Regions from separate parts of the Chryseobacterium sp. C2(2020) genome, predicted to be linked through region 2. Evidence: riboswitches for the same ligand, from Rfam matches in the RefSeq annotation. Region 2 holds a riboswitch; the other holds the start of a gene.
What was found. A riboswitch is a leader RNA that binds a small molecule or an ion and turns the genes downstream of it on or off. The one in region 2 is predicted to bind cobalamin.
Positions count from the first base shown of each region.

Region 1: another riboswitch for cobalamin. It lies ahead of H6W52_RS09320 (acyl-CoA thioesterase); the one in region 2 lies ahead of H6W52_RS01690 (TonB-dependent receptor plug domain-containing protein).

Region 1 is NZ_JACLCT010000013.1:17,198-25,510, forward strand. It holds gene H6W52_RS09310 (helix-turn-helix domain-containing protein) at 1-483, shown strand, start outside; gene H6W52_RS09315 (hypothetical protein) at 581-1,378, shown strand; cobalamin riboswitch at 1,439-1,620, shown strand; gene H6W52_RS09320 (acyl-CoA thioesterase) at 1,730-2,113, shown strand; gene H6W52_RS09325 (HD domain-containing protein) at 2,204-2,794, opposite strand; gene H6W52_RS09330 (cytochrome P450) at 3,098-4,438, shown strand; gene H6W52_RS09335 (PadR family transcriptional regulator) at 4,652-4,981, shown strand; gene H6W52_RS09340 (PspC domain-containing protein) at 4,992-6,710, shown strand; gene H6W52_RS09345 (1-acyl-sn-glycerol-3-phosphate acyltransferase) at 7,028-7,624, shown strand; gene H6W52_RS09350 (PaaI family thioesterase) at 7,768-8,202, shown strand.
Region 2 is NZ_JACLCT010000002.1:80,046-88,358, forward strand. It holds gene namA (NADPH dehydrogenase NamA) at 1-792, opposite strand, end outside; gene cdd (cytidine deaminase) at 892-1,374, shown strand; cobalamin riboswitch at 2,471-2,647, shown strand; gene H6W52_RS01690 (TonB-dependent receptor plug domain-containing protein) at 2,678-4,507, shown strand; gene H6W52_RS01695 (DUF5074 domain-containing protein) at 4,524-5,570, shown strand; gene H6W52_RS01700 (CCA tRNA nucleotidyltransferase) at 5,948-7,369, opposite strand; gene H6W52_RS01705 (nuclear transport factor 2 family protein) at 7,394-7,738, opposite strand; gene H6W52_RS01710 (L-threonylcarbamoyladenylate synthase) at 7,839-8,313, opposite strand, start outside.

The sequences.
Region 1 (8,313 bases), on a different contig from region 2:
GTTAACCTTATACAGATATTTTTAGGAACATATTATAAAAGCCTGATTCAAAATATAAAGAGTAAAGAGGTAATTATAGAGAAAAAGGTTTCTCAGACTGCTGCTCCTGTTGCTGATAAAGATTTGCAACTTGCTGAAAATATTTTTGAGAAAATAGACAATGAGGTAATTGGCAATAAACTCTTCAGAAATGCAGATTTAACGATTTCCGAGCTCAGTAGTACAATTAAAGTGAATAACAATTATATTTCCAAAGCCATAAAAATCAACGGATTCGATAATTTTAATCATTACATCAACACACATCGTGTGGTATACGTAAAGAATAAACTTCATAGTGATGAACTGAAAACGATGACTTTGATGCACATCTATTCTGAAGCAGGATTTAAGAATCAGTCAACTTTTAATAAAGTATTTAAAAAAATAGAAGGGGTAACTCCAAGTGAATATATACAGAAAACCAGTACAAAGGTTTCATGACGGCTTTTTAAGTTTAAATTAATCAGTTTACTTTTATATTTTTGAAAAGTTTAAACAAATTTTAATTTATATATTTGAAGCGTCAAAAAATTTCATGATGATGTCTCTACGTAAAGCATTTTATCTTTCAGTTTTCAGTGTTTTTTCTTTTGCATTGGCGAAAGGTCAGAATAAAGTTCCTTTCGGTGTTGTAAAAGCTGAGGAAGGTTATGCCATGGTGCGTGTTCATAAAGACGATTACCGAAAAATCGTTGATAAGATCCGTATGAAAACAGGAGATGTTTTTATTTATGAAAAACCTGCTCCGGGAGAAACAGAATGGATCTGGATAAAATATCCTGAAAAAGAGGATACAGAAAAACCTTTCGTACGATACGACAGCATCACCAAAGAAGGTATGGTTAATAAAAACCGTGTGGTTTTTGTAGATAATTTACCAAAATTTACACCTTCAAAATCGAAAAACGGAAAATCTCTGATCTTTACAGACGACACTAATCCTAAAATTCCCGGAAACCAAAGAACAAAGGTTATTATTGACGTTTACCCTTCTTATGCACACATTAAGAAGCAGGAAAAAGATGCCAATGGAAACATTACTAAAGTTGACAAAGTAAAAGCCTGGGGCGTAGGAAAGGAATTGCCTGAAGGTTTAACCGAAATAAAATCTGTACGCGTTCAGCAACCGGGAAGAGGTTCTGTTTTTGTAAGAGATGCTATTAAAAATATGTTTCAGCCAACGATGGATTTCAATAACGTGGGTGTAACCGCCATCGATAACGATCATATTTTTCTTTATATGATAAATGGCTCCGGTGAAAACCGCTATACAACAATCTGGACGATCAAACAGGGAAAAGCTGAAAGCCAGATCATTTATAAAACTCCTGAATAATTCATTAATTATCATTATTTTTGTACCCGAAAAGCATGAGTATGGACTCTTTTCCAGGCTGTGACTTTTCAGGAAACTGGTTTTGCTTAACTGCAGATTAAAAGGGAATCGTGTGAAAATCACGAACTGTCGCGCAACTGTAAGTAACTAAAGTCTTTATAAAAAAAATCCACTGTGTAATTCATGGGAAGGGAATAAAGATGTTACAAGTCAGGAGACCTGCCTTTTTCTTCATAACAAAAAACTTTCGCGATTTGAAGTTTGTTGATCTAATGGATACTCAGAGATTTCTGTCTCTGCTTTTTCTATTGTTCTTCTATTTTTTCATCTCGCTTTAATTAATAATGATATATGACTACAGAAGAAAGAATTGAAGCATCTGAAACCCGAATTTTCAAAGCGGTTTTCCCGAACACAACCAATCATTACGATACGCTTTTCGGAGGTACAGCAATGCAACTGATGGATGAAGTGGCTTTTATTGCTGCCACCAGATTTGCAAGAAAACGTGTGGTAACCGTAAGCAGCGATAAAATTGATTTTAAAAGGTCTATTCCTGCCGGAACCATTGTTGAACTGATTGGAAAAGTGGTTCATGTCGGAAAAACGAGTATGAAAGTAAATGTGGAAATTTTCACGGAACAGATGTATTCGTATGAAAGAGAAAGAGCAATCGTAGGAGATTTTACTTTTGTAGCGATTGATGAATTCAAGAAGCCAATTCAAATATTATAAAAAAGGTTCCGGCGACCTTCGGTCGCCGGAACTCTATATTTTCAATGTTCTTTAAAGCGGTTTCGGCGGGCTTTGCCCGCCGAAACCTTTCTATTTCAATACCTTTTCAGTTTCCAGATTCTTCAGCAGCAGCAACTGAAAAGCCTCTCCCAGTTCATCGGAAGCTCTTACAATGGCATTTTCCAGCATATTTCTTATTTGCTTTTCTGTAACGCCGGCTTCTGTCCAGCTCTTTCCTGAAGTGTGGGAATTTAAGATAAAAGGCATAATACGATCGATTGCGCAGGCAAAAATTGCATCAGGAGTCTGCTCTTCCTCAAATTCCAGCCAAAGATTAAAAAATTCAGAGCGCAGCGGTTCATCTAAAATTCCGAAAATTTTCTGAGCTGAAACTTTCTCTCTTTCAAATTTACCTGCCATTGCCGCTTCATCAAATAAGAAAGTATCTCCTGCTTCAATTTCTACCAGATCATGAATAGACAACATTCTGATTACTCTTAATAAATCGATATCTGCTCTGTTCTTTGCATATGGGAAAAGGATCTGCGCCAGAATAATAATCTGCCATGAATGTTCCGCCGTATTTTCTCTTCGTGAATCGTCTGCATTGTAATTTCTTCTTTGTACGTTTTTCAGGGCATCAACAGCCAGAATAAAATCGATTTCTTTTTGTATTTTCATTGTATATAATTATTTCGAGACCATCTATTTCTCAATCACTTAAAAAAAGTTTTGACAATTTTTCATTTAAAAGATTCACATTTCTAAAAAAATATCAATTAAAAAGATCCCAGACTTTTATGCTTACGAGAATAATGTTTATTTTGATAATGAGTTTATGATAAATCTTTCGTCTGCTTTATGGTTAAAATTTAAAAAAGCATAAAATTAAAGCGAGTAAAATGGCAATACAAAAATAAGACTTTTAGCTTTAAACCTATTCTAATTCACAGATTAGTATTACTTTTATTATAAATATTCTACATGACTCCAAATTACAATTATCCTACAGAAATTAAAGGAAAAAGAAAACTGTACTCTCTTTTTTATGGTGTAAATAATCCCTTAAAAGTCATCAGCGGAAATCATAACATTGCCGGAGACACTTTCCATCTAAAAGCCAGTGTAACAAATACTGATTTTATCTTTTCTCAGGATAAGGAATTTATTGAATATGTTCTAAAACAAAACCATAAAAACTATTCTAAATCTGATATACAATCGGTTGTGTTAGGAAAATATCTCGGGAAAGGACTGCTTACCAATAACGGAAAAGACTGGCTGAAACAGAGACGCCTCATCCAGCCGGGATTCAGTAAGATCAAAATCTCCGGTTTAATCGGCATTATGGAGGATGAAATTGATAAAGCATTTCAGAATTTTCCTCAGGAGCCGGAAACTGATTTATATGATTTTTTTCACACACTCGCTTTCAACATTGTTGCGAAAACACTTTTCAGTTCGGATATTGATGAGGAAAGTGTGAAAGAGCTGGGAAAAATCATTACCGAAGTTCAGGAAGTCTTTGCCAAAGAAGTAAGAATACCTTTGTATACGCAAGTGATAAAAAGTCTTGGAATAATGGATAAAATAATGAAAAAAAATAATGAAGGGAAAAATATCATTAAAAATGTTCTGGATAAAAGAAGAAGCTCAGGTGAAGAAAAAAATGATTTGCTGGATATGCTTATTCAGGCACGTTATGAAGACACACAGCTTCCAATGTCTGATGAACAGCTAATTGATGAAATGCTCATTCTTTTCATTGCAGGACACGAAACCACTGCCAATGCTTTAAGTTTTATCTTTTTCGAGATCAGCCAAAATCCTGAGGCCGAAGAAAAACTAAGAGCTGAAATTGCAGCAGAAGGTGAAAATGCTTTTGGAACAGAAAGCTTAATGAAAAAATCTTACACCACAAATATCATTAAAGAAGCAATGAGACTGCATTCTCCGGCATGGGCAATCGACCGGCAGGCTCTGGAAGACGACAGTTTTAAAAACTATTCATGGAAAAAAGGAACTTTAATAATCCTTTATATTACGGGTCTGCACAGAAATCCGAAGTACTGGAATGATCCCGATTCTTTTATTCCTGAACGTTTTGATGATGAAAATGCCAAGAACTTCCCTTACTACCCTTTCGGAGCTGGTCCCAGACTTTGCATCGGAGAACACTTTGCTATGATGGAAATGGCACTTATCGTCCGTAGATTCTACAAAAACTACAGTTTCGTATCATATCAGAAAGAATTAAAGAAAAAAGCTTTGGTTACTTTAAGAACATTGAGCCTAAAAGGTAAAATTGTTAAAAATATGATCTGATTTTCATAAAATTCTCATTATATAAAATTTCTCATTAAAAATAACTAAACTGATTATCAATTAGTTAACCTATTTATTTGTATTTTTTCACTACTTTGTATTGCATAATACCATTTTAATTACATATCTTTGTAATGTAAAATCGAAACAGGTACAACTAGCTAGGTTCCGGGTTTCGAAAATTATGTAACTAATTAACAAAACTTATTAAAGATGAATACTGAAAATACCAAAGCGCAAATGCGAAAAGGGATTCTGGAATTCTGTATTTTAAGTCTCATCAATCATCGCGAAATGTACGTTTCCGACTTAATCGATGAACTGAAAAAAGGAAAACTGGATGTTGTAGAAGGAACACTCTACCCTCTTTTAACAAGATTAAAAAATGGAGAGTTTCTTTCATACAGATGGGAAGAATCTACAGGAGGACCTCCGAGAAAATATTACCAGATTACCGAAAAAGGTAAATTATTTTTAGATGAACTTCAAAACACCTGGAACGAATTAACCAATTCAGTTAACCAAATCACTCAAAAAAATTAAAAACAAAGCTATGAACAAGACACTCTCAATAGGACTCGCAGGTTTTTCTTTTACCATAGAAGAACACGCATACATAAAACTTAGCGATTACCTGAATGCTCTGAGAAGCTCTCTGGATGCTTCGGAAGCAGATGAGGTAATGCATGACATAGAAATCAGAATGGTAGAAATCTTCAAAGATTCTATGGCAAAACGTGAGGTAATTAACGACTCGGATGTAGAAAGAGTAATTGCACAGATCGGAAGCCCTGAAAAAATCGAAGAGCAGGAAGAAGCTTATTATTCTGAAAAAAATACCAAAAGAACAAACACTTCAGGAACCGAATATTCTGATAAAAAACAATTGTTCCGTGATCCTGAAAGACAAAAAATTGCCGGTGTTTGCGCAGGTTTAGCTGCATACTCTGGTATGGACATTACTTGGATGAGATTAATTTGGGTGGGTGCATTTCTTTTTCTTTGGGTTGCCCCTGGATCTTCGTTTTTAATTGTCCTTTTATATTTTATTCTTTGGGCAGTTTTACCTAAAGCAGAGACTGCATCAGATTTTTTGAAAATGAAGGGAAAACCATTAAACTTTGACAATTTAAAGGAAGAATCTAGCAAAATTGTACAATTCGCTAATGAGACAACAACAAGAGCAGGTGAAATCTACACTGAAAACAAGCCTTACATCAGCAATGCAGGAAGCGGAATCTGGAATGTTTTAAAATATATTATTGGAATCTTCTTCGCTTTTATGGCTGTAAGTAGTATTATAGGTGTATTTGTAGTCTTTGGACTTTTTGGAATTGATTCAAACTTTCCTGGAGCTGATGAAATGAAATTTCTTCTTGATAATGATGGACTGTACAATGTATTCTTAGCATTAATTATTGTTGGATCTTTGATTCCTGCTGTCCTTTTCAGTTTACTTAGTATTAAAATCTTTTCGCCAAAAACAAAGTTGCGAAATATCGGTTGGGTCTTAGGCGCTTTATTCTTGACAGAAATATGTCTCGGAACATTTTTTGGAATTGGAATGGCAAAAAAAGAAATGTTCCTGAAAGGTCATAAAGAAGATACAGAAGAAATTGCGATCAACACACAGTCAGACAGTATCTATGTAGATTTCAAGCAGGTTTCTATTCCTCAGAACTTTAAAGGATACGATGATGATCTTTATTCAGACAAAGTTTCTGTATACGAAAGAGACTGGATGCATGTGGATGTAACGAGAAAAGCAGACATCAAAACGCCTTATTTAATCATCAAAAAAGAAGCTAAAGGATACAATCTTCCGTTAAATGTAAGCGTTCCTGTAGAAGTGGTAAATAACAGAATTGTTCTTCCGAACTACATCAAATATCCTTACGAACACCGTTTCAGAGATTACAGCATCGATTATGAACTGGTACTTCCTTTGAAAACCGTAGTGGTCCCTGTAAAAAAAGACGGAATCAGCTTCAACGGAGATCTTAACGCAGACGGAATTAATGATGACGATCAGGAAAGAGACGAAGACGGAAACATCAAAATCGAAAAAAATAAAATTACCGTAAACGGTTCTACTATTGAATACAACTCTGATGATGAAGACAGCATTATCGTTAACGGAAAAAAAGTTCCGAGCAATAAGGCAGATCAGGTAATCGATTCCATGAAAAGCAGCATCAAAAAGATGAAGGGAGCCAACATCGACTTCAAGGTAGACGAAGGTAAAAACGAAATTTCCATACAAACCAAATAACTAAACTGCAGAGAGTGGCAGAAGGTGTGAATGAATAACACAACCGTTTGAAATTCACACTCTTCTTCTCTCACTGAAAACGAAAAAATATAAAGATTTTGTTCGCTATGTTAATAAAAATCTTTACATTTGTGTAGTAAAAAATTAAAACCAAAACACTCAATAAAAATTCAATAATCATGGTACAACTGGCACTAGAAATTGTAATGAAAATTGTTGATTTAATCAGCAGTCTGTTTTAAGAGCGATAATATTTCAATATATTTGTAAAGTATAACCACTTTGGTTATACTTTTTTGTTTTTAATCTAAAACTATATGAGAAAGCTGATCGGCAAACTGCTGCTAAAATTAATGGGCTGGAAAGTCGTTCTTCAGGGCGACGAAAACGTTCTGAACAGATGTATTCTTGTAGTCGCGCCACACACGCACAACATGGAATATATTTTAGGAAATCTTTCCTACTGGTCTCTGAAAAAACCATTAAAAATCATCATCAAAGATGCACACACCAAAGCTTGGTACGGAAGCGTTGTAAAAGGTCTGGGCGGAATCGGGATCGACAGAAGCCAGAAGAATGATCTGGTGAATTTCGTAGCCAAACAGTTTGAAAAAGACGATTTTAGTCTGGTCATCACTCCCGAAGGAACAAGAAGCTGGGTTCCGAAATGGAGAAAAGGTTTTTATCACATGGCTTTAGCGGCTAAAGTTCCTATCGTTCTCGCGGCCGGAGATTTTAAAAGAAAAATCATTTATCTTGGCTATACCATTCCCTACGAAAGAATTGCATCTGCACCGTTTACAGAAATTATGCAGGAAATTCAGGATTATTACATAAAAAATGATATTGTTCCTAAAATCCCGGAAAACTGGAACCCGAATATCATGGGAAATGATACTGAGGCGAAAGTTTAGGAGATGGAAGCTAGATGCTGGAAGATGGAAGTTAGAAACCAGAGGCTAGAAGCCAGAAGCTAGAAGCCAGAAGCTAGAAGCTAGAAGCTAGAAGCTATCAAAATTACTCATTACCAATTACTTATTATTCATTATTAAAAAATATGTTCATAAAAGATAAAAGCAAGAAAGAAATATTAGAATTCATCAATAACTGGGGCGGAGAAACATTTGCAAAAACTCTGGATATCAAATTCACGGATATTGATGTTGACAATGAAACATTAACTGCAACCATGCCTGTTTCACCAAAAATTCATCAGCCTTTCGGAATTATGCACGGTGGCGCAAGCTGTGTTTTGGCAGAAACCATGGGTTCAAGCCTGTCTAATATTTTTATTGATGGTACAAAATATTTCGGAGTGGGAACCAACATCAATTCCAACCATTTAAGAAGCAAAAAAGACGGAATCGTAACAGCCGTTGCAAGATTTATCCGAAAAGGAAAAACGATGCATGTTTCAGAAATTGAGATCCGCGATGAAAAAGGTCAGCTCATCAATCATACCACGATGACGAACAATATCATCAACCGATAAGATTTAATTTTCACTAAAAAATACCAAGCTCAAAAAAAATTTGAGCTTTTTTTATTTTCCTGCTGCAACCTTTTATTTTCTCTGCATCTTATAAGAAAATAATAACCATGA
Region 2 (8,313 bases):
TCCGTGAATATTTCCTCCGCTGGAAACATCAACCAAGTCTACCGAATGATTTTTAAGGATTTTAGCAAGCTCAGCACTGTCTTCTATTTCCCAGCCGTTTTCTGCATATTCTGTTCCGGAAATTCTTACAAATAAGGCTACATTTTCATTTAATTCTTCATTCACGGCGTCTACGATTTCAACTAAAAACCGTATTCTGTTCTCGAAACTTCCCCCGTATTCATCGGTTCTGATGTTGGAAAGCGGTGATAAAAACTGATGGATAAGATAACCGTGTGCCGCGTGAATCTCTATGACATCGAAACCTGCATCTACAGATCTTCTTGCTGCCTGTCTGAAGTTTTCAACCTGTTCTTTAATTTCCTCAATGGTTAAAACATGTGGAATTCTTTCGGTCGGATGATACGGAATCGGACTTGGTGCGATGGTTTCCCAGCCTTCTTCAATCGGGATCTGTACATTGTTCCATGCAGATCCTTTTCTTCCGGCATGCGCAAGCTGAATTCCTATTTTGGTTTCTGAGTTCTGGTGTACAAATTCTACAATTTTCTGGAGTTTTTCTGCCTGTTCGTCGTTCCAGATTCCCATACAGTGGTTGGTAATTCTTCCGCGCGGTTCTACTCCCGTTGCTTCAAGGATGATTAGTCCGGTTCCGCCCTGCGCTCTGCTTCCATAATGCACAAAATGGAAGTCGTTGGCTAATCCGTTTTCGGAAGAATACATACACATTGGAGACATTACCCAACGGTTTTTCAACTCAACATTTCTGAATCTGATTGGAGTGTATAACATTTTTTGATCTGATTTTTAAAATTTTTAAAGAATGTGATGGTGTTGCCCACCTCATGAAAAAAAAGTAAATTTATCCCCCTTTTTTTAAACCCACAATATATGAAAAAAGAAACTCATATCAGTTACGAATATTTTAACAATAAAGGCGAACTGAACGATATAGAAAAAAAATTATTTGCAAAAGCGAAAGAAGCGCGCGAGAATGCTTATGCTCCCTATTCTCATTTTCTGGTTGGCTGTTCTGTGCTTCTGGAAAACGGAGAGATCTACACCGGGAACAATCAGGAGAATGCGGCGTATCCTTCGGGACTTTGCGCGGAAAGGACTGCTTTGTTCTGGATCGGGGCAAATTTTCCGTCTGAAAAAATAAAGAAAATCTTTATTGTAGGCGGACCGAAGGAGTTTTCTGAGAAAAATCCGCCGATTCCGCCATGCGGATCGTGCAGACAGAGTATTATTGAATATGAAACGAAGCAGAATGAAAATATTGAGCTTTATTTTTCTAATCTGAATGATGAGGTGGTGAAGGTACATTCTATTAAGGATCTTCTGCCGTTTTATTTTGACGGTACTTTTTTATAGTTAAAACTTGTTTAAACTAATTTCAGAATTAACCGCAAAAGGGACAAAAGATAATATTAAAGTGAATTTCCAGAATAATCAAAGCGCTCAAAAGAATAAAAATCAACTTTAAATAAAAAATTTAGTAGATCTTTTGTGACTTTTGCGGTTAAATAAAGTTTAAACAGACTTTTAAAATGTTTAAATAATAGTAAATAAGAATTCAGGTTGGATTTTCGCAAAATCGCAAAGTTGTTTAAAATATTATGCTTTAAGGGACAAGGATTTTATCTGCGATAAAATTTCATCAGCATTATAAAAGAAAATTTTTAATTTTCTCCTTGCGTCTTAAAAGAATAGAACTTTTATCAGACCTTTCGCCTTAGTTTTTTTTCAATAAGAGTATTTTTATTTTAAAAAAATTTAAACAGACTCTTAAATTCTGTCTGAATTTTTCATTTGTATTTTAATGATTTAAGGGAAAGCTTTTTAAGAAGGGACTTTCTTTCATCACATAAGATTTTAAATGATGCGTATTTAAAATAGAAGAACCCATTAGTTTTTGAAAATCTTTGATTTTCTTCCTTAGTGATGCTTATTTTAAAGTAATTAAAAAACTTGTTTATGCTTTTTACCACAAAAGATTTAAACACTTTAGTTTTTTAAGTTTAATCCTTCAATAGAAAAAAGAGCACATAAGTTTAAAAGATCAAAGATTTTTTCTCTTTGCAGACTTTTGAAATACTTAAATAAATCCAATAAAGTCTTTTGTCTTTTTTGCGGCTAAATTTAAAATGAGTTTAAAGAAACTTAAAGTAAGATTTTAATACATTTTAAATAATTTTTACTTAAAATAATTATTTATTTTTCAATAGAATCTGAATTTTATAAAGCTGTTTATTTTCTGCGGTTTTATTTTCCTAGCCCAGATTGAGCGGCATGTCTGAGCTCTTTTTTGGATTCGGCGGCGGCAAAAGCCGCCGCCGAATCCAAAAAAAGCGAGTAGCGAAAGCTGGAAATAGCTTCTGAAATTGTTTTTCGTATGTAATGCAACAAATCATTGTTTTATTAAAAAGATACTTAATGGGTATTTTTTTTGTCAATAAATTAAAAAAGTTATCTTTGCAAAAATTTTGGTTTCCATTAATTTGGAATGAAAAGGGAATTGGGCGAAAATCCCAAACTGTCCCCGCAACTGTAAATCGCATATAAGATTTCTACGATAAACCACTGTGAAAACGGGAAGGTGTAGAAAGCGAAAGTCAGGAGACCTGCCAAAATGTAATCTTAAAAACATTGCTTTCGGAGGAAAAGTAAAATAGGAATGGCATTAAAAAGATCTTTAGTACTGCTTTTTGCATCATACGGTTGTTTTCTTTACGCGCAGGAGAAAACTATTGACACCGTTTATGTTTTTGACAATCAGATGAATAAGGCAAAACTTTTTCATCCGGTTACTACAATTACTCCCAAAGACATCGAAAAAAATTCCGCTAATCTATCTGAAACGTTACGTTTTCAGTCGCCTGTTTATATTAAGGAAAATGGCCGCGGTGCGGTTTCTTCACCTTCTTTCAGGGGAACAACGGCGCAGCAAACTGCTTTTGTGTGGAATGGGATTAACATCAATTCTGTTCTTTTAGGACAGGGAGATGTTAATAATATCGCGATTTTCGGCTACGATGCGCTTGAAGTGAAAGCCGGCGGCGGAAGTGTGGTTTACGGAAGCGGAGCGATCGGAGGAAGTATTCACCTTAACAATGAGCTGAAATTTAATGAGGGTTTTCATGCAACTTTACATAGTGAAGTGGCTTCTTATGAGACGTTCCAGAATTATTTCAAAACTTCTTTCAGCAATGCGGATTTCAGTTTTAAGGCATCCGGAAATTATTTCATCAGTCAAAATAATTATGAGGTTCCTGAAAAGCAGTATATCAACCGAAACGGTAAATATTTTAACGGTACAGCGAACATTGGCTTCAGTTACAAAATTGCCCGAAATCAGAAAATCTCGTGGCAAAGTCAGTTGTACGACGCGGAACAGAATTATCCTATTTTCACGGAAAACGGCAACCGGACGAAATATGCAGCGCAGACTTTCCGAAGCCTTCTTACCCACGATGTGAATTCAAAATCGATTTCAAACAGCCTGAAAGCGGCTTACACGGAAGAAAACTTCCAGTATTTCGGAGTTTTTGATGCTCCTAAAACCAGTGGCGGAACGGGAAAAATCCTAATTTTTAAAGATGATTTCAATTATTTCATCACGCCTAAACTGAATGTTAATCTTATCGGGGAGTATCAGATCAATAAAGGAGAGGGCTATCAATCCGGAATTGAGAATGTAAGAAGAAATATTTATTCTGTTGCAGGATTGTTGAGATATTTCCCTACCCAAAAGCTGAGACTGGAAGCCGGAATCAAGAAGGATTTTATTGAAAATATAGAATCGCCTTTACTCTATTCTTTTTCAGGCAAATGGAAGGTTTCTGACTGGTATAGTTTAGGGGCAAGTTTTTCAAAGAATTTCAGGTTTCCTTCTTTTAATGATCTTTACTGGAATCCGGGTGGAAATTTAGATCTGAAATCTGAAACGTCTTTGCAGACTGAAATGAGCCACGAATTGGCGTTCGGAAAATTCATTTTGAGTCTCACGCCTTATTACATGAAAATAAAGGATATGATCCAATGGATTCCCACTTCTATGGGATATTGGTCACCAAGAAACGTAAGAAATGTTGAGTCTTATGGTCTTGAGTCTAAAATTGGATTTCAGCACAAGTTTTCTAAAGAACATTCTTTAAAAATAAATACGGGATACAGCTATACGAGATCTGTAGATCTTGAGACGAAAAATCAGCTGATGTATGTTCCTCTTCATAAGGTTTTCGGGAATGCAGATTATCAGTACCGATTTATGAATCTGTATGTTCAGGGAATGTTTACGGGTAAGACTTTTACCACTTCTGATGAGAATAACGATTATCTTATAAAACCATATTTCGTCCTGAATGCAGGATTGTCTGCAACGGTTGCCAAAAAGTATACTTTAGGATTGAGGGTAAATAATATTACCGACGAGATCTATGAAACGATGGCTTATTATCCTTTACCTAAAAGAAACTACAGTTTTTACATCAACTTAAATTTTTAAAATCAATTATTATATTATGAAATTCAACAGACTTTTTCAGCTTTTACTGGCTTTGATCCTTGTGATTAATGTTTCATGTAGTGATGATGAATATGTAATGCCGTCGCGAGGTGATTATGAAAACGGATATTTTATTGCGAATGAAGGGAACTTCGGAACACCTACAGCGAGTGTTTCTTTTATTTCTAAAGATCTTTCTGTATTGGAAAACGATATTTATAAGAAAAATAATAATGAAAATCTGGGTGATGTTTTGCAGACGATCACATTCAGTGATGACAGAGCTTTTTTGCTTCTGAACAATTCTAATAAAGTACAGGTTGTTAACCGTTATAATTTCAAAAAAACCGGAGAAATTACAGCACAATTGGATAATCCGAGATATATGACGATCAGCAACGGAAATCTTTATGTGTCTAACGATAAGTATAACGGAGGAAAATATGTGAATGTTTACAAGCTTTCTGATCTTTCTTTTGTGAAGAAAATTCCTTTCGCTTCCACTTCTACAGCGGAAAGAGTGGTAGAAGCAGGAGGAACGGTATTTGTGCAGAATGCTACTTACAGCTACGGAAGTACGCTTACAAGAATCAATACTTCAACCAATGAGATCATCAACACAGTTTCTGTTCCAAATGGTGAAATCGAAAAAACCATCAGTTACAATAACAATGTGTATGTAATTGCTTCAGGAGCATCTAATTCTTACATTTATGAAATTTCTCCTGCAGGAACGATTACAAAAACTACGACTTTAACCGGTATCGCCAATGCAAGAAATCTTGAAATTGATGGTGGAAAATATTACTTTACTTCTTCGAACAAGATTTATACAATGGATATGAATTCGACAACGGCTCCTTCTGCCCCTCTAATCAATAATTTTGTAGACGGAGGACAATATTTTACGCTGTATGGCTTCTCTGTAAAAGACGGAAAAATCTTTGCAGCCGATGTAAAAGGTTTTACCGCTCCATCTGAAGTTACAGTATATAACACTTCAGGAACAGTTCTGAAAAAATTCGTAACAGGAATCGGATCTAATGCTGCTTATGTGAATTAATTTTTTAAGGTCTTTGCTATAGTAAGAATTGAATGTTTATCATTTCTTTTATACAATACAAAGAAATAAAATTATGCTTAAAATACTCAGTTAATAAATTTCCTTAAAATAAGAAGCTGAAGAATACCCACAAACCACCAAACAGGAAACCTGAAATAGGTATAAAGCAATGTAAAATTATCAACAATTGGCTGATCTTTTGTCGCTTTTTCAATTTCAAAATCAACAGATAAAAGCTGAATAACAAATCCAAAAAATAAAAACGCAACCAGATATAAAATCCAGTTGCGTTTTTTAATTATTTTAAACTTCCAGACAACAATGTTGACAAGGAAAATTAATACTAAAATGATATAATCAAATGTCCCGAAAAGCATTTAGGCAAGTGTCAATCCAAGCTTTTCCGCTTCAGCAATCACGAAAGTTCTCGCTTCCTCGCTGTCGTTTCCAATTTCGCCTTCCAGAATGGCTTCCTTCACTTTTTCCTTTAAAATTCCGATCTCGCGACCCGGTTTTAAATTAAACATTGCCATAATTTCTTCTCCTGAAATTGGCGGCTGAAAATTCCTTACCTGATCTTTTTCCTCAACTTCTTTAATCTTAACAGCAACATATTCAAAATTTTTCTTGAATTTCTCCTGCTTTTTAGAATTTTTGGTCGTAATATCGGCTTTACAAAGGGTAAACAGATCTTCCATATTTTCTCCTGCATCAAACAGTAATCTTCGCAACGCAGAATCCGAAGCATCATCGGTAATCAGAGCAATCGGTCGAGACGAAAGTTTTACCATCTTCTGAACATATTTCATGTCCGGACCTAAAGGCAGTTTCAGTCTCTGGAATAATGTTTTTACCATTTTTGAGCCTAAAAACTCGTGTCCGTGGAATGTCCATCCTGTTCCTTCAACGAATTTTTTGGTCGGTGCTTTTCCGATGTCGTGAAGCAATGCAGACCAACGAAGCCACAGATTATCGGTGTTTTCAGAAATATTGTCTACCACTTCCAAAGTATGGTAAAAATTGTCTTTATGGGTTTGTCCTTCCACTTCTTCTACTCCTTTCAGATCAATCAGTTCAGGAATAATTAATTTCATTAAACCCGTCTGTTCCATTAATTTCAGACCAATAGATGGCTTTTTGGAAAGCATGATTTTATTAAATTCCACCATGATTCTTTCCATCGAAACAATTTTGATCCTTTCGGCTTCCTGCTTAATGGCTTCCAGAGAATTTTCTTCGATCTGAAACTGAAGCGTAGAAGCAAAACGGATGGCTCTCATCATTCTCAAAGGATCATCAGAATAGGTTTGTGCAGGTTCCAGAGGCGTTCTTAAAATTCCTTTTTCCAGATCATCTACTCCATTGAAGGGATCGATTAGTTCACCAAAATTATCCTGATTTAACGAAATTGCCATGGCATTCACCGTAAAATCTCTTCTTTTCTGGTCGTCCTCAATGGTTCCGCCTTCCACTTCCGGTTTACGGCTGTTTTCGGTATAACTTTCCTTTCTTGCGCCTACGAATTCAAGCTCAAGATCTTTGTATTTGATCATCGCTGTACCATACGTTTTGAAAACCGAAACTTTCATTTTCGGATCGATTTCTTTTCCTACGTTTTGGGCAAGCTCGATACCGCTTTGTTCGGTCACAAAATCAATATCCGTTGATGCTTTTCTTTTCATCAAAAGATCGCGTACGTAGCCTCCGACGACATACACAGACTGGTTGTTTCGGGCTGCAACCTCCGAAATAATTTTGAAAAGTTTTAAATTTTTATTTTGAGTAAGGTTAATTTTCATTTTCTAATACACTAATGTCGTTCATTAATCGTAATGAGCATACATTTTATTAATTTTTTCATCTTCATTAAAAAACATCACTTCCATCGCATGTTTATCCATAATGGATTTGTAAAATAAAGCCACAGAATCTACTCCTGCCGTAGATTTTATAAGTTCGAAGTGAAGATCAGGATATTTTTCCAATGCTGTCTTCCAATATTCGCGAACCGCAGATTTTCCTTTTAGTGAACTTTCTTTTCCTCCTGTTGCTAATTTTATCATCGGCGTCACGATCTCTATATCATCTGAATAATGAGATAAAATAGTATCCAAATCATGCGAATTCCATGCTTTGATCCATTCTTCAGCAAACTTTTGATGATCCATCGCAATTGTTTTAAGATTGAAGTTCTGCAAAGATAAAACTAAAAAAAGAAATCCTGCCGATGCGGATGAATAAGACTTTAAAATATATGATAAAGGTCGATTATTCTCTCAGAACTTTTATCCTGTTGTCGCTCCAGACTTTTATTACCGACGAACCCGAATATTTTGAAACTTTTTCGCGGTCTTCTTCTACTGCATAGTCTACAAGATCAATCATTTCAGGAGAAATATCCGAGAATTTTAACGGACTTTTTTCACCGCTGAAATTGGCAGAAGTAGAAACCAAAGGTTTATTCAGTTTTGTAATCAGTTTTTTGCAGAAGTCGTTTTTTACCAGACGGATTCCGATGCTTCCGTCTTCAGCCAACAATTCTTTTGGCAATCCTCTCGGGTTTTCATAAACAATTGTTACGGGCTTTTCGCTCAGATCAATAATTTCCCAAGCCATTTCCGGAACATCTACCAAATCCTGTAATCTTTTTTCAGATTCCACCAAGATGATCATGGATTTGTTTTTTTCCCGTTTTTTGATGTCAAATATTTTGTTTACGGCTTCTACATTGGTAGCGTCACAG